4 regions of the Streptomyces sp. NPDC024698 genome follow, and region 1 is predicted to be linked to each of the others. Evidence: riboswitches for the same ligand, from Rfam matches in the RefSeq annotation. Region 1 holds a riboswitch; each other region holds the start of a gene.
The links. A riboswitch is a leader RNA that binds a small molecule or an ion and turns the genes downstream of it on or off. The one in region 1 is predicted to bind cyclic di-AMP.
Positions count from the first base shown of each region.

Region 2: linked by a shared signal. The riboswitch ahead of ACZ4AA_RS13120 (transglycosylase family protein) and the one ahead of ACZ4AA_RS31985 (transglycosylase SLT domain-containing protein) in region 1 are both predicted to bind cyclic di-AMP.
Region 3: linked by a shared signal. The riboswitch ahead of ACZ4AA_RS15135 (M23 family metallopeptidase) and the one ahead of ACZ4AA_RS31985 (transglycosylase SLT domain-containing protein) in region 1 are both predicted to bind cyclic di-AMP.
Region 4: linked by a shared signal. The riboswitch ahead of ACZ4AA_RS32560 (C40 family peptidase) and the one ahead of ACZ4AA_RS31985 (transglycosylase SLT domain-containing protein) in region 1 are both predicted to bind cyclic di-AMP.

Region 1 covers NZ_JBVHLK010000022.1:29,900-34,053, forward strand. Annotated here, with positions in the region: gene ACZ4AA_RS31980 (CocE/NonD family hydrolase) at 1-760, shown strand, start outside; cyclic di-AMP (ydaO/yuaA leader) riboswitch at 1,590-1,750, shown strand; gene ACZ4AA_RS31985 (transglycosylase SLT domain-containing protein) at 1,754-2,530, shown strand; gene ACZ4AA_RS31990 (HAD family hydrolase) at 2,653-3,462, opposite strand.
Region 2 covers NZ_JBVHLK010000004.1:491,670-495,823, reverse strand. Annotated here, with positions in the region: gene ACZ4AA_RS13130 (FtsB family cell division protein) at 1-148, opposite strand, end outside; gene eno (phosphopyruvate hydratase) at 290-1,576, opposite strand; gene ACZ4AA_RS13120 (transglycosylase family protein) at 1,935-2,633, opposite strand; cyclic di-AMP (ydaO/yuaA leader) riboswitch at 2,638-2,831, opposite strand; gene ACZ4AA_RS13115 (transglycosylase family protein) at 3,018-3,962, opposite strand.
Region 3 covers NZ_JBVHLK010000005.1:404,449-408,602, forward strand. Annotated here, with positions in the region: gene ACZ4AA_RS15125 (HPr family phosphocarrier protein) at 1-225, shown strand, start outside; gene ACZ4AA_RS15130 (GntR family transcriptional regulator) at 449-1,141, opposite strand; gene ACZ4AA_RS15135 (M23 family metallopeptidase) at 1,338-2,105, opposite strand; cyclic di-AMP (ydaO/yuaA leader) riboswitch at 2,118-2,277, opposite strand; gene ACZ4AA_RS15140 (M16 family metallopeptidase) at 2,494-3,882, opposite strand; gene ACZ4AA_RS15145 (M16 family metallopeptidase) at 3,879-4,154, opposite strand, start outside.
Region 4 covers NZ_JBVHLK010000023.1:20,969-25,122, reverse strand. Annotated here, with positions in the region: gene ACZ4AA_RS32570 (alpha/beta fold hydrolase) at 1-330, shown strand, start outside; gene ACZ4AA_RS32565 (hypothetical protein) at 327-551, opposite strand; cyclic di-AMP (ydaO/yuaA leader) riboswitch at 1,041-1,212, shown strand; gene ACZ4AA_RS32560 (C40 family peptidase) at 1,220-3,151, shown strand; gene ACZ4AA_RS32555 (hypothetical protein) at 3,240-3,554, opposite strand; gene ACZ4AA_RS32550 (PadR family transcriptional regulator) at 3,733-4,154, shown strand, end outside.

The DNA of each region.
Region 1 (4,154 bases):
GCTGACCTCCATGGTGCCCAGGGGTCAGGTGATCGCCCGGCTGTGCGACGTGGCGCCGGACGGGGCGTCCACGCTCGTCACCCGGGGCGCCCTGAATCTGTCGGCGCGCCGGGGGCCCGGCCAGGCGGTTCCCTGGAGTCCTGGCGGCACGGAGCACGTGGTGTTCGACCTGGGCGCCATCGGCTACGCGTTCCCGGCCGGCCACCGCATCCGGCTGGGCGTCTCCTCCGCCTACTGGCCCTGGATCTGGCCCGAGCCGGGCTCGGAGGCGGGATTCACCCTGGAGCCGATCGGCAGCGTCCTCGAACTCCCCGTACGGACAAGGGAGTCGGACCCCTCGATCACCTTCGGCGAGCCCGAGGAGTCCGAGCCCCTCGGGGTGACCGTCTCCGCGACCCTGGACGAGCCCCGGCCGCGGCGCCTGGTGCTGCGCGACGTGGCCGCGGAGACCTGGCGCCTGGAGGTGACCCCGGGCCACGGCGGCACGCGCGTGTATCCCGACGGCCTCGAATGCACGGAGGAGGGGCGGGAGACGTACACGATCGAGACGTCGGACCCGCTGTCCGCGCTCGCTCGCTCGACCTGGTCGATCCGGCTGCACCGCCCCGACCTGCCGTGGGACGCCCGTGTCGAGACCGTCTCCGCCATGAGCTGCGACGCGCGGGACTTCATCACGACCGACGAACTCGTCTGCAAGGCCGGTGACGAGGTCGTCTTCCACCGGACCTGGGAGAAGAGGATCCCCCGCACCTCCGACTGACAGGGCACAGGCCCCAGGGAGCTTGCGGGAGGGGGAGAGGGAGGGGGCCTGCGAGGCAGGGGCTCTTGGAGCAGAGGGCTCACGAAGGCGACTCGCAGAGCAGGCGGCTCACAGAGGGGCGCTCGGAGCAGGTAGCTCGCGGAGGGGGTCCGGGGGAGAGGGCCTCAGGGCAGGACGCCCACGAGTGGGCTCGCGGGGCAGGCGACTCGCGGGGCAAGAGGCTTGCGGAGCAGGGGAGTTCACCGCACCGCATCCCGCCTGCACCTTGCCCCGCATCCCGCCCGGCACACCGCCCCCGCCTCGTCCACGCCTTGCCCGCACTCCCCCTCGTACGCCGAACACCGTTGCCACGAGCGGCACTTCACCCCGCCTCCGCCCGAACTAGGCTCGCTCACGCCCCGCACCCCCATCCTGCATCCCCCATCCCGCCTCTCGCCTCCCACCTCGCACCGGGGCGGACCCATCCGTCCCGACGTGGCCCACGCCACAATTCCCCTCCCGCAAGGGGGCACTCGGCGCCCCCGGGAGGGTCCGGCGGCGCCCGCCGGCGCGAGCGTGATGCCCGAATTACCCCTCATGCCGCGTTGATGACCTTTGGTCTCGTGAGTTGAGTCACCGGCACGTCGGGCCGCCACCTCGCGACCCGCTCGACTCAACCCCTTCGCCAAAGGCAAGTTGAGGATCCAATTCCGGCACAATCGGACTTTTTACCCTGCCCTTAACCAGGAGAAAGCGATCTTCGCGGTCAAATCTCGTCTTGTTTCGGACATGTGCTCTCGCATACGTTCTGGTCGACCCCGGGCGGATCGCCGAATCCTGCCGCCGCCCGGAAACCCATCGACCCACGCACGGCAGGAGCGGGGGAACCACAGGTAAGCCGCCGATCCGGACATACCGGACCGGCTTGGGGTGAAGCCGTGCCTACAGCGCGGCCGGGCATCTCCCGCCCGAACCCGACAGCTCACCTCGCAGGCGTCGGAGAGGACATTCGTCATGCCCGTACGAGGCAAGCACCGCAGCAAGAAGGCCAACGTCATCACCCGCGGCATGATCGCCGCCGGAACGGGTGGCATCGCCCTCGCCCTCCCGCTCGTGAGCGCGACCGGCGCCAGCGCCGCCACCCCGGCGCAGGCCCCCCAGATCGCGAAGACGGCCCACACCGCGGTGGTCCCCAACGTGCAGCTCGTCACCTACAAGGTCGTCGCCGGCGACACCCTGTCCAAGGTGGCGCAGAAGTACCCCAAGAGCGGTGGCTGGAAGAAGCTGTACGCGGCGAACCGCGCGGTCATCGGCGACAACCCCGCCCTGATCCGCCCGGGCCTGAAGCTGACCGTCGGTACGAAGTCGCTGGGCTCGACGACCGTCCGCACCACGGCGAACGCGACCTCCGCCGTCGCCAAGACCACGACGGCCACGGCCAAGGTCACCCAGGCCTCCGCCAAGACCTACAGCAACAACCTCGACGGCTGGATCAAGGAATCCCTCGACGTCATGGCCAAGGCGGGCATCCCCGGCAGCTACGACGGCATCTATCGCAACGTGATCCGTGAGTCCTCCGGCAACCCCAACGCCATCAACAACTGGGACTCCAACGCCGCCGCGGGCATCCCCTCCAAGGGTCTGCTCCAGGTCATCGACCCCACCTTCCAGGCGTACCACGTCGCCGGCACGTCGATGAACATCTACGACCCGGTCGCGAACATCACCGCCGCCTGCAACTACGCGGCCAAGACCTACGGCTCCATCGACAACGTCAACGGCGCCTACTGATCCACCCCGCACCCTCGCACTTCCCCCGCACCCGCCCACGGCTCCTTCTCGGACCGTCGACGGGTGCGGGTGCGTTGCGGGCGAGAGCGCTCTCGCTCCCGTCACGGTCACGCCGGTCGCGGTCAGAAGCCGAAGAGGCGCTCCAGCACCACCGCGATCCCGTCGTCCTCGTTCGACAGCGTGACCTCGTCGGCCACCGCCTTCAGTTCCGGATGGGCGTTGGCCATCGCCACACCCCGGGCCGCCCAGTCGAACATGGGGATGTCATTGGGCATGTCCCCGAACGCGAGCGTCCCGCACGGGCTGAGTCCGAGGTGCGCCGCGGCGAGAGCGAGCCCCGTCGCCTTGGTCACCCCGCATGGCTGGAGTTCGACGGTGCCGGGCCCCGACATGGTCACCGTCGCCAGCGAACCGACCACTTGCCGTGCCGCCGACGCCAACTCGTCGTCGGACAACGAGGGATGGCGGAGCAACACCTTGCTGATCGGCTCGGCCCAGAGGTCGTCCCGGCGCGGCACCCGCACCGCCGGCAGCGTCGGATGCGGCATGACGTACCCCGGCTCGATGAGCGTCAGGCCGTCCACGCCGTCCTGGTCGACCGCCGCGTACAGCATCCCGACCTCCGCCTCGATCTTGCCGAGCGCCGTCTCCGCCAGCTCTCTCTCCAGGGTCACCGACCAGAGCATGCGGTCCGTGGCGGCGTCGTAGAGCTGCGCCCCCTGTCCGCACACCGCCAGTCCCTCACCGCCGAGTTCATCGAGAAACGGTCGCACGCGCGGCGCGGGTCGGCCCGTGACCACGAGATGCCGGGCACCTGCCCGGGTCACTTTCGCCAACGCGGCGCGTGACCGGTCGGAGAGTGTGTCGTCGCCGCGCAGCAGCGTTCCGTCCAGGTCAGTGGCGATGAGTGAATATGCAGTCGGAGCGGCCATGATCCGAAGAATACGGATCCCACGACTCATCGGCCCGGCGTGAACCGGACGACGTCCGGTATCCCGTCTGCAACGCCGTTCACCGCACGGCGGTAAGCGCGTTGCGACCGATTCGGATCACCCAGGGTCCGCTTCCGCCCACACCGACTTTCCCGAACACGACCGACCACAACGCCCCAACACCCGCTGGATACAAGGCAAACAGCATCGCCCTCCTCTCAACATGCCTTCGCTACAGCCGAATTAGCGATCCGGAGCAATGCCGGATCGTGTGACGGACACGAGCTCCGCCACGCATCCCAGCGCGTCGTTGGCCCCTGGGGTGCCCGCTCGGCGCGAAGCCGGCACCCAGGCCGACGCCAAGGGAAGCCCGGGAAGAATTCCGACGAAGCCCGCCCGAGGGAACCCGCCGAAGCCCGCCCGAGGAACCCGGCGACCCGCTGGAGGGAACCCGGCGAAGCCCGACGACGCCCCTCACGGCGGTGCCCCGCGAGGGCCTGTCACGGCGGCCCGCGAGGGGCACTCCAGGCGATGAACCGAGCCGCGCCAAGCCGCAATCACCGCACCCGACACGGCCAATTCGGACATTGCGCACTCTTTAGGCCCTGCCACAGCAGGGGCCCTCCCCCGTAACGTGTGCCCCGACCACATGAAGTGCGTGGAACGCATGGATCACATGGCGAGTACGAATC
Region 2 (4,154 bases), on a different contig from region 1:
CCATGGCCAGCAGCGCGGCCCGGCCGGTCAGCCGGGAGCGGCGCGCCTGCCGTTTGGTCTGGGAGCGGTAGACCCTGGCCGCCGTCTGCTCGCCGAGCAGCTTCAGCCTGGTCGAGGTGGAGAACCGGTCCCGGTCCTTCACGGCCATGAATCCCGCCTCCCCGCTGCCGGCCCGCGGTGGGGGCCCGTCACGTGCGTACGTCCCCGCACACGGTACGGGACCGGGTACGGGGACGTACGGAGGACGCTTGCCGAGCCGTGCGGCTCGGCGCTCGCGAACGGTGCTCGCTCAGCCCTTGAAGCGGGGGAACGCCGAGCGGCCGGCGTACACCGCGGCGTCGTCGAGGATCTCCTCGATGCGCAGCAGCTGGTTGTACTTGGCGACGCGGTCCGAGCGGGCCGGGGCGCCGGTCTTGATCTGACCGCAGTTCACGGCGACCGCGAGGTCGGCGATGGTGACGTCCTCGGTCTCGCCGGAGCGGTGGGACATCATGCACTTGAAGCCGTTGCGCTGGGCCAGCTCGACGGCGTCCAGGGTCTCGGTCAGCGAACCGATCTGGTTGACCTTGACGAGCAGGGCGTTGGCCGAGCCCTCCTCGATGCCGCGAGCCAGACGCTCCGGGTTGGTGACGAAGAGGTCGTCGCCGACGATCTGGACCTTGTCGCCCAGCTTGTCGGTGATGACCTTCCAGCCGGCCCAGTCGTCCTCGTACAGCGGGTCCTCGATGGAGACGAGCGGGTACGCGGAGACGAGCTCCTCGTAGTACTCGGTCATCTCGGCGGCCGAGCGGGACTTGCCCTCGAACTCGTACTTGCCGTCCTTGTAGAACTCGGACGCGGCGACGTCGAGCGCGAGCGCGATCTGCTCACCGGGGATGTAACCGGCCTGCTTGATGGCCTCGACGATGAGGTCGAGGGCGGCGCGGTTGGACTCAAGGTTCGGGGCGAAGCCGCCCTCGTCGCCGAGGCCGGTGGACAGGCCCTTGGTCTTCAGCACCTTCTTGAGGGTGTGGTAGACCTCGGCGCCCCAGCGCAGGGCCTCGGAGAAGGACTCCGCGCCGATCGGCGCGATCATGAACTCCTGGATGTCCACGTTGGAGTCGGCGTGCGAGCCGCCGTTCAGGATGTTCATCATCGGAACGGGCAGCAGGTGCGCGTTCGGGCCGCCGAGGTAGCGGAAGAGCGGCAGGTCGGACGCCTCGGAGGCGGCGTGCGCGACGGCGAGCGAGACGCCGAGGATGGCGTTGGCGCCGAGCGAGCCCTTGTTGTCGGTGGCGTCGAGGTCGAACATCGCCTGGTCGATCAGGCGCTGCTCGGTGGCGTCGTAGCCGACGAGCTCCGGGCCGATCTGCTCGATGACGGCGAGGACGGCCTTCTCGACACCCTTGCCGTGGTAGCGGTTGGGGTCACCGTCGCGAAGCTCGATGGCCTCGAACGCTCCGGTGGAGGCGCCGGACGGAACGGCGGCACGACCCGTGCTGCCGTCGTCGAGGCCGACCTCGACCTCGACCGTGGGGTTGCCTCGGGAGTCCAGGATTTCCCGGGCTACGACGACGTCGATGGACGGCACGAGCATCTCCTTATGGGATGTGACGCGGGTACGCGGAGCTTGGCAGCCCCGCGGGATGAGCCTAACCGGCTCAGGGGGATCGGCCAGCGATCGACCACCCCTTGAGCGGAACTGAGCGTACATATTGTTTCTGAACGGAACAAAAAAAGAAATAAAAAACCCCGCTCCGGCGCGTGCGGGGGAACACGCGCCGGAGCGGGGAGCCCGTGGGGACGGGGAGCCTCGACGGGTCTCCGGTGCGTGCGGAGACCCCACGAGGGGGCTGTTGCCTGCCGGGGTCGCGGCGCGGTGCCGGTGTCCCGGCCGCCGTCCGCCGAAAGCGGCCGGGTCGACCGGCGTGCCGCGCCGTCCGGATCGGCTCAGCTCAGCTCAGGTGCAGCTGCTGGCCCGGGTAGATGACGTCGGCGTCGGCGACGATGTCCTTGTTCAGCTTGAACAGCTTCTGCCAACCGCCCTTGACGTGCTTCTTCTCGGCGATCGAGCTCAGGGTGTCGCCCTTGACGACCTTGTACTCGCCGTCGCCCTTCTTGACCTTCTTGCCGGTCGGCGTGGTGACGGTCTTCTGGGCGGCGGGGCGCTCCGCGGAACGGGAGGCGGGCTGCTCCGTCGTCCGGGTGGCGGGGGCGCTCTGCGAGGCGCTCGACGAGGAGGGCGCGGACGGGGCCGCCGGGGCGGAGCCGCCGCCGTAGGGGGTGCTCGACAGTCCGGTGCCGCAGGTCGGCCAGGCGCCCTTGCCCTGCGCGGCGAGGACCTTCTCGCCGATGGTGATCTGCTGCGACTTCGAGGCCTGGTCGGCGCTCGCGGCATAGGCGGTGCCGCCGTACGCGGCCCAGGTGGAGGACGAGAACTGAAGGCCGCCGTAGTAGCCGTTGCCGGTGTTGATCGACCAGTTGCCGCCGGACTCGCACTGGGCGACGGCGTCCCACTCGGAGGCGGTGGCCGCGGAGGCGTTGCCGGCCGCCATCAGCGGGGCGGCGATGGCGACACCGGTGACACCGGCGAGAGCGGCGACGCGGGTGGCCTTGTTCGGGCGGCGGTGCTTGCCCTTGCTGGAGAACAGCATGGAGAGATCCCCTCACCGACGCCTGCGAGGTGAGCTGTCGGGTTCGGGCCGAATGAGTTGCCCGGCCGCATGCCTCGGATCCCGTCTCCAGGACGTCCGGCACGCGGCTTCACCCCAAGCCGATCCCGGACGTCTCTCGACTCCCGGGCCCGGCACTTACCTTGGGTCCCCCGCTCCTGCCTACGGCGCATGACGCGACGACTGTTCCCGTACGGCCGTTGGCAGGATTCGGCGTTGCGACCGTCGGGGCCCGCTGTGGCGAGCGGTCACGACCGTAAGCAGTCGATCGACGGAAATTCAAAGACGATCAGGGCTTCTGAGACCCATCTCTCACTTGCACCAAATGGGACATTACCCGGCGAACCGTGACGCGAACTCCCGCTACTACTGGGCCGTTTCGGCGACGACGGCAATGCTCCGACCAGGGACGACGAGGCCGGGACCGCTGTCGGCGGCCGACGTGTCGGCAGCGGCCGGCTTGTCCCAGTCGTCACCGAGGCCGAGGTCGCCGGAACCGTCCCAGATGCTGCCCAAGACCTTTGCGGCGTACGAGTCGTCGGCGGTGTCGCTCTCGGCGCTCGCGGCGTGCCGTCCGGCCGAGCCGTCGGCGGTGTCGCCGGTGGCGTCATCGGCGGCCTCGCCGCCGCGGTGGCGCCCGCCGGTGCCGCTCGGGGTGGCGGAGGCGCTCGAAGAGGCTTCCTTCTGCCCCGACTTGGCCGAATCAGCCGTTTTGTCGCTCTTGCCCGGCGTCGCGTCCGGAGTGCCGGAGGTCTGCGAAGCACTCGGCGCCGGGGTGCTGTCGGCCGAGGTCGAGGAGTTGCCCGAACCAGACGAATCACTCGAAGCGGACGAGCTGGGCGAAGTCGACAAACCGGAGGAAGTGTATGAACTGGAGTCGTCACCACCGCTGGACGAGTCGCCGGCCAGGCCCGTGTCGACGCTGATCTCGCCCGAGCCCTTACTGAGCCCGGAGAGCGGCCCGCAGGTCGGCCAGGCCTTGAGTCCCTGGTCGTCGAGCACCTTCTCGGCGACGGCTATCTGCTGCGAGCGGCTGGCCTGGTCGGCGGTCGGGGCGTAGTCCAGACCACCGTGCGCCTCCCAGTTCTCCTGGTCGAGCTGAAGGCCGCCGTAGTACCCGTTGCCCTGGTTGGCGCTCCACGCGCCACCGCTCTCGCACTGTGCCACCCGGTCCCAGGTGGTTCCGTCGGCGGCGCTCGCGCTCGCCGCGGCGAGCAACGGGATGGCGATCGCCGATCCGGTCACCCCTGCGGCGACGATGAGTGCCGGGGCCTGACGAGGGCGACGGTGACGGCCGTTCCCGGAGAGCATGCGGAAGCCTTTCGCGTGACAGCGGGGAGCAGCGCGACTCCCGTCAATCAGGAAGCACGGGGGCCGCGTTGATGGGTGAACGTAGTCGCAGTCGATCGCTGGTTACAAGTCGATGCAGTACAGATCACGCGAAGATCACAGATTTGATGGACCGTCATGTTCCGGTAGCCGTGGGAGCGCTCCTTCCGGTAT
Region 3 (4,154 bases), on a different contig from region 1:
TCCATCTTCGTCCGGGCCACCACGGCCTCCGGTATCCCCGTGACGATCGCCAAGGCCGACGGCGCCCCCGTCAACGCGGCCTCCATGCTCGCGGTCCTCGGGCTCGGCGCCCAGGGCGGCGAGGAGATCGTCCTCGCGTCGGACTCCGAGGGCGCGGACACCGCCCTCGACCGTCTGGCGAAGCTGGTCGCCGAGGGGCTCGACGAGCTCCCCGAGACCGTCTGAGCCGCCCGACGGGCAGCAGGACACACGGCTGGGCCGCGCTCCCTTCACCGGGTGGCGCGGCTCAGCCGTTTTCCGTACCCCGCGCGGAAATCATCCGGGAACCCCGCACGGCCCTCGCGCCGCTGCCGCCGTAATGGCGTGCACGATAATTCCGGACACATGAATAAAAGGGCATCAGAAATGAGCCCCCACGGAATATCCCTCTTTGTATACGGCGCCCGTGTTAATGACGCAGGCCCGTCACGTTTACGGGATGTTGCGAACTCCTCACACGGTCCGGCCGTTCGGCGCCGGGAAACCGGAGCCGGTGCGCGGCCGTGGCGCGCTCGGTGTGCAGGGCCGTGATCGCGCGGGCCCGCTCGCTGTCGCCGCGGGCCACCGCGTCCACGATGCCGCCGTGCTCCGCCCAGGACTCCGCGGGGTCGGCCGGCGCGTCCACCGAGTACATCCAGGCGATCTTGTGGCGCAGCTGGGCGAGCGTGGACGTCAGCGCGGAACTGCCGGAGGCCTGCGCGAGCGTCTCGTGGAACCAGCCGCCCAGTGAGCGCAGATCCTCGCTGTTGCCCCGCCTGGAACGCTCCTGCCCCAGCCTGACCAGGCCGCGCAGCACCTTGAGGTGGGCCTCCGTACGCCGCTGGGCCGCCCTCGCGGCACCCAGCGGCTCCAGCAGCATGCGCATCTCCAGGAGGTCCGCGGCCTCCAGCTCGGTGGGCTCCGCGACACAGGCCCCCGCGTGCCGGCGGGTGACCACGAAGCCCTCGGCCTCCAGGGTGCGCAGCGCCTCGCGCACGGGGACGCGCGAGACGCCGTAGCGCCGCGCCAGCAGTTCCTCGGTGAGGCGGCCGCCGCGCTCGTAGACACCCGCGACGATGTCGTCACGGATCGCCGTGCACACCGAGTGCGCCGGAATACGCATGACGGACCTCCGCTTTAATCCCCGTGAAACGCCGTCGATTGACGCTTCTTCAGTGACTCTATTGCAGGAGGCGTGAATTTCCGATGGCATGCCTGAACCCATGGATATTTTTTGGACAGACGGCATCCGGAAACGACGATGCCCCGGCTCGGTGAACCGGGGCATCGAAAGCGGTGAAGAAGCCGCGAAGCGGTCGTCAGACGTTGACGCCGTGCGAGCGCAGGTAGGCGACGGGGTCCATGTCCGAGCCGTACTCGGCGGTCGTACGGGCCTCGAAGTGGAGGTGCGGTCCCGTGGTGTTGCCGGTGTCCCCGGAGAGACCGATCTGCTGGCCCGGGGTGACCGCCTGCCCCACGGACACGCCGATGGACGACAGGTGGCCGTACATGGTGTACGTGCCGTCATGCATCTTGATCACGACTTGATTGCCGTAGGCGCCGCCCCAGCCGGCCGTGACGACCGTGCCGGAGCCGACGGCGTGGACCGAGGTGCCGGACGCGGCGTGGAAGTCGACCCCGGTGTGGCTGCCGGAGGACCAGAGGCTGCTGCTCGCCTTGTAGCCGGTGGAGACGTACGAACCGGTGATCGGCAGGACGAACGTGTTCAGGCGCTTGCGCTCGGCCTCGCGGGCGGCGCGCTCCTTCGCCTGGCGGAGCTGCGCGGCCTGGGCGGCGGCCTGCTTGCGTGCCGTCTGCTCGGCCTGCTTGCGCGCGGCGGCCTCGTCGGCGGCGCGCTGCTGTGCGAAGGCCTGGGCGTCGATCTGGTCGGCGACGGCGTCGTTCAGGGTGACGGTCTGGGTCAGCCCGGTCTGCTCGACGGAGGCCTCCGCGGCGAACGCGGGAGCGGCCAGGGTTCCGATCACACCGGTGGTGGTGAGCGCCGCGACCCCGACGGCGGTCGTGGTGGTGCTGTGCACCCGGCTGCTCGTACGACGATGCTTGCCGGTGCCACAGGTGAACGCCATGTAGGGGCTGATCCTTTCCTTCCCTCTCGCCTACCGGGTTAGCTGACGGGTTCGGAGCAGGAAGGTCTCCTACGGACCCCCTCAGGAGAGGGCGTCCGATTCACCCCAGGGACTGCGTATGGGTCCCCGGCTCCCCTGACTCGCGTCATGGAGGACTCGGCGATGACTGTCCGGTGCCGCGGGCGCGGCGCACTGCATGACGAACAGTCGCACCGACGCTAGACGGGGCCTCATTCGAACAACAAACGGATCACGATTTTTGTAACGCATGCCACAGGGCAGAAGGGGTAACCCCCGCACGAATACGGACATCTTGGGGGCTGCACCCGTAAACAGGAGGGCCCTGACGGCTCTTCAGCCGTCAGGGCCCTCCTGGGTCGCACGGGTTCTACTCGGCCGCCACCACGGTGACTTCACCGATCCCGAGGGCCCTGACCGGCTCCGCGATCTGCGCCGCGTCGCCCACCAGGACGGTCACCAGACGGTCCGTCGGGAAGGCGCTCACCGCCGCCGCGGTGGCCTCCACGGTGCCGGTGGCGGCCAGTTGACGGTAGAGCGTCGACTGGTAGTCGTCCGGCAGGTGCTGTTCGACCTGGTCCGCGAGCGTGCTCGCGACGGCCGCCGCCGTCTCGAACTTGAGGGGCGCGACGCCCACCAGGTTCTGCACGGCGACATCGCGCTCCGTGTCGGTCAGCCCCTCGGCCGCGAGCGTGCGCAGCACCTTCCACAGGTCGTCGAGCGCCGGACCGGTGTTGGGGGTGTCGACCGAGCCGCTGATGGCGAGCATCGCGGCGCCCGTGCCGTCCGGCGCGGAGCGCAGGACCTGCCCGAACGCCCGCACACCGTAGGTGTAGCCCTTCTCCTCGCGCAGGACGCGGTCCAGGCGCGAGGTGAGGGTGCCGCCGAGGCAGTAGGTGCCCAGGACCTGGGCGGGCCACACGCGGTCGTGCCGGTCGGAGCCGACCCGGCCGATGAGCAGCTGCGTCTGGACCGCGCCGGGGCGGTCGACGACGATCACGCGGCCGGTGTCGTCGGCGGTCACCGGCGGCACGGGAAGCGGCTCGGCGGACGAGCCGGTCCAGGAGCCGAGCGTGTCGGCGAGCAGCTCGTCGAGATCGATCCCGGTCAGGTCGCCCACGACGACGGCGGTGGCCGTCGCGGGGCGCACGTGCTTCTCGTAGAAGGCACGCACGGCCGACGAGTCGATGTTCCGGACGGTCTCCTCGCTGCCCTGGCGCGGGCGCGCCATGCGCGCGCTCGCCGGGAACAGCTCCTTGGAGAGCTCCTTGGCCGCACGACGGGCCGGATTCGCCGTTTCGTGCGGGATCTCGTCCAGGCGGTTGGTCACCAGTCGCTCGACCTCGCTGTCCGCGAACGCGGGGGCCCGCAGGGCGTCGGCGAGCAGGCCGAGGGCCTTGCCCAGGCGCGAGACGGGCACTTCGAGCGACAGGCGTACGCCGGGGTGGTCGGCGTGCGCGTCGAGTGTGGCGCCGCAGCGCTCCAGCTCGGCGGCGAAGTCCTCGGCCGAGTGCTTGTCGGTGCCCTCGGAGAAGGCGCGCGCCATGATCGTGGCGATGCCGTCCAGGCCAGCGGGCTCGGCGTCCAGCGGCGCGGCCAGGATCACCTCGACGGCGACGACCTGCTGTCCGGGGCGGTGGCAGCGCAGCACGGTCAGACCGTTGTCCAGGGTGCCACGCTCGGGAGCGGGGAACGCCCAGGGCTTGGGCTGTCCGGCCTGGGGGCGTGGGTGGAAGTCCATGGTGGCGAGCTGGGTCACTTCGCCGCCTCCTCGTCGGTCTCGTCGGCGGAGTCGGCCGCGTCGGCGGCCTCGGCGGTGGTCGGTTCGTAGACGAGCACCGCGCGGTTGTCGGGGCGCAGGCGGGCCTTGGCGGCCTCCCGGACCTCGTCCGCCGTGACGTCGAGGACGCGCTGTACGGCGGTCAGGGCGAGCTGCGGGTCACCGAACAGGACGGCGTAGCGGCACAGTTCGTCGGCGCGGCCCGCGACGGTGCCGAGTCGGTCGAGCCATTCGCGCTCCAACTGGGCCTG
Region 4 (4,154 bases), on a different contig from region 1:
CAGGTCCGGGCTGTCGTGGCGCTGGCTCCCTGGTGCCCGGAGGGCGAGCCGGTGGCCCACCTCCGGGACACGCGGGTGATCGTGCTGCACGGCGACCGGGACCGGATCACCGACCCCGCGGAGTCGTTCGCCCTCGTCCGGCGGGCCGTGGAGGCGGGCTCCTCCGCGAGCGCCGTGCGGGTCGAGCGCGGTGATCACGCGATGGTCCGGCGGGCCCGGACCTGGCACCGGGTCACGGCTGCCACGGTCTCCGGCCTGGTCGCGCGGATCGCCGACGGACTCGACCCGCTCCCCGCCGAACGGTCCGGCGGCGAACCAGACGTGATCTAGGGCCCGGGCGCGTCCAGCCGGTCGTCGGGGTGCGGGGAGAGCGGACGGCGGGTGCCGGACGCGGAGCGTGCGGCGGCCGAGGGAAGCGGGGCGCCCGTCGACGGATCCCAGCTCAGGATCCACTCGAAGTCGCGTTGCAGCCGACGGGCCTCGCTCCGTACGAGGGTCGGTATGTCCCCGCGTTCGGAGATCAGTTGGGCATAGATCGGCGCATCGTGCACGTGGGGATCCTCGACTCGCTCTCGTGGTCTGATGTGCCTCGACGGTACGGCCGGCGCGTGACGGCAGCAGTTGTCCGGCCAGTTCGGCCAGAACCGGTCAAGGTGTGACCAACGGGCGCCGCCGATGTCGAACGGCATGCAACGGAACGCCAGTTCTGTGCACACTTTCGACACAGTCGAGTCGGCCGGGCGCGTGTCCGGAGTGCCGGGTGCCTCGGAGCCTGTCCCGCCGGGTCGTCTGGAGTCGGGCCGGCCGCGTCTCGCCAAGTCCGCCCGGTGGGGCGGACTTCGTGCCCGATCACCCCAACGGCCGTGCTCAGCCTTCCCTTTCGGGCACGGCGCGTGTCCTCGTCGTCGCGCTGCGAGGTGGTGCGACGAAGGTCACGAAAATGTATCGGACATAGGGGACGTGGATCTTCACATCCGGTGCACATCATGGCTAAGTTGGCGACCAGGTCGCCCGACTCCCTCCGGCGAAGTCGCCGGGCGGCGCGGCCTCCGCCGAGTCCTGACTGTCCTCGTGGCAGCGGGAGCCGGGGACCCACCGAACCTGGGGTGAATCGGCCGACTGCCTTTCGGGGCAGGGGCCGTAGGGCATACCTTCCGGAATCGTCCGCCCGAACCCGACAGCTAACCCGGTAGGCGGACGACGGAAGGAGCACCACTCGATGGCGCCGGAACGCACCCCGCCCAGCGGCGAAGAAGTCGCCCGACGGCTCTCGTCCCTCTACGACCAGGCGGAGATGGCCACCGGCAACTTCAACGGGACCCGCGCTCTGGCGAACTCCACCCGCAGGCCGGGCCGACGCGGCTCCGGCCAGGGGAGTGGCGGTTCCGAGCCCGCCGAGGAAGACCTGATGCGGCAGTGGTTCGACGGGGCGCGTTCCCGGTTCGGACCCTCGGCCCCGGCCGTCCTTCCGTCCGACCGGCTGCCGGAGCGGGGTGGCGCGAGTGCCCGTCCGAAGGAGGGCGCGAGAGCCCCCAAGGGGTCCTCGTCGGACCTTCCGACGGTGTACGAGCTGGAGCAGATCATGCGGCCCGTCGCCGAGTTGACGGCGGCCCCGATGCGCGAGCTGACCGCGGGACCGGCTTCGGAACCGGCCGGGCGTCCCGTCCTGGAGCTGACCGCGGGTCCGGCGGCCGAGAGCGTGACCGGTCGCGCCCCGGCGGCGACGGAAGCGGGTTCGGCGGTCCGCGCGGCGCTCCCGGCGGGGGCCGCTCCGGCCGCCGCCGCCTCGCAGAAGTCCTCGCTGCACGGCAGGAAGCAGACCGCCCGGCGCAAGCTCGCGGTCGCGCAGGACCTGATGGCGCGGCACGCGGCCCGGACGAGCATGCCCGTCCCGCGGCAGCCGCAGGCGCCGGCGATCGAGTACCGGCCGGTGGAAGAGCCCCGGTTCCCGTCCGCCCCGCAGCCCCCCGCGTACCAGTCGCTTCCCCCGGCCCCCGCGTTCCAGCCCGCGCCGCAGCCCATCGCGTACGAACAGGCGCCCCGGACCGCCGCGTTCCAGCAGCTGCCCCAGCCCCCCGCGTTCCAGCCGGCGCCCGCCCCCACGGCGTTCGACACGGGCTCGATGCCGCGCGCGTACGAGACGGGCTCGATGCCCCGCGTGCAGGACACCGGGTCGGTGCCCCGCGCGTACGAGACGGGCTCCATGCCCCGTGTGCAGGACACCGGCTCGATGCCCCGCGCCTACGACACGGGCTCGATGCCGCGCGCGTACGAGACGGGCTCCATGCCCCGTGTGCAGGAGACGGGCTCCGTGCCCCATGTGTACGAGCCCGCGGCTCCGGCCGCCGAGTACAAGTCGGTGCTCCTGCCCCTCTCGTACGAGCCGGAGCCGCCCGTCTCCGAGTACAGATCGGTGCTCCTGCCCCTGTCGTACGAGGCGCCGACCCGTCCCAGCGGGTATCAGCCGCCTCCGCCGCCCCCGGTGAGGGAGCCGGCACCCCAACCCCCCGTGTACGAGCCCGCCGCCTACCGCTCAGCGCCGATGCCCCCGGCGAGTGAGCCGGCGCCCCAGCCGCCCGCGTACGAGTCCGCGCCCCCGGCCGCCGCCTACCGCTCCGCCCCCATGCCCCCGGCGAACGAACCGGCGCCGCCGGTCGACGACGCCTGGCGGCAGTCGCTGCGCACGACCGGCAGCCGGCAGGCGTGGCCCGCCGCCGGAGGCACGAACCCGGGGTTCAGCATCGACAGCCTCGTCGCTCCTGCTCCCGCCGCCCCGCCGGTCGTCGGACACGACAGCAGGGCCGCCGAGGCGGTCGCCTTCGCACGCGCGCAGGTCGGCATGCCGTGCGTGTGGGGAGCGTCGGGACCCGGGTCGTACGACCCCTCGGGGCTGACCCAGGCGGCCTGGAAGAGTGCCGGAGTCATGCTCCCCCGCACCACCCAGGACCAGGCGCAGGCCGGCCCGGCGGTCGCCCTCACCGAGATGCAGCCCGGTGACCTGGTCTTCTTCCACGCCAACGTCAGCCACGTCGGTCTCTACGTCGGCGACGGCATGATGGTCCACGCGCCGAGTCCCGGAGCACGGATCGCCGAGGAGTCGGTCGCCTACGCCGGACAGGCGGCCGTCCACAGCGTCGTACGCCCGGTCTGAGAGCGGCCCGGCCGGCCGCGGTCGGTCCGCGGCGTACCGCCGTCCGTGGAGCGCCGCCGTGTGCCGGGGGCGCCACGGCGGCCCGCCGTCAGAATTCGCTGTCGATCCCGGTGACGGCGGCGGGCCCCAGCGGGGCGTCGTCCGCGGACAGGCCGCTGTCCCGGAGCGCGCCGGAGACCAGCCGCACGGCCTCGGCCTCGGCGCTTCTCCGGTCCGCCGCCTCGATCTCCAGCCGGACGGAGAACCGGTTGTCGTCGACGGTCAGCAGGCTCAGCTCCTCGCTCTCGCCCAGGTCCGTGTTCTGCGGGTCCTGGGGGCGAAGCCTGCGTTCCACGTCGGCACGGGAGGCGTCCGAGAGGCCGTGGACGAACGTCCCGGGAACGGTGATGACGTAGGTGGTCACAGGAACTCCTAGTGCGGCCGGGCCGAGGGTGAGGTGGTGCGGTCGGTTGCGTGATCGCCCGTATACCCCGCATTGTGCCGGGCACCCGGATCTTCTTCGCGTCGGGCGCGGCCCGTCGAGGGCGCCGGTACGCGGCGGTGCCTGCCGTGCGGTGATCGCGTGGCGATACGGTCGGCCCATGGCTGACGCTAGGTTGACCACCGCCTCGTATCTCGTCCTCGGCATCATCGACAAGCTGGGCGAGGCCAGCGCGTACGACGTCAAGGTGGAGGCGGCGCGGACGGTCGCGCCCTTCTGGTCGGTGCCGCACGCGCAGGTGTACGCGCAGTGCGACCGGCTCCTCGACGCCGGGCTGTTGTCTCAGGTCCGGCAGGAGAGCGGCCGCAACCGCAGGGTGCTCACACTGACGGACGAGGGCGGGGCGGCCCTGCGGGGCTGGCTGGACGACTCCGCGTTCGTGCCGGTGGAGGCCCGTGAACGGGGCATTCTCAAACTCTGGTTCGGCGGCCGGCCCGAGGTGCTCGGCCCCGTACAGCTCGACGAGCACCACAGGACCCTGGGTGAGTACGAAGAACTCGCCCGGTCCGTCGGGGAGTTGCT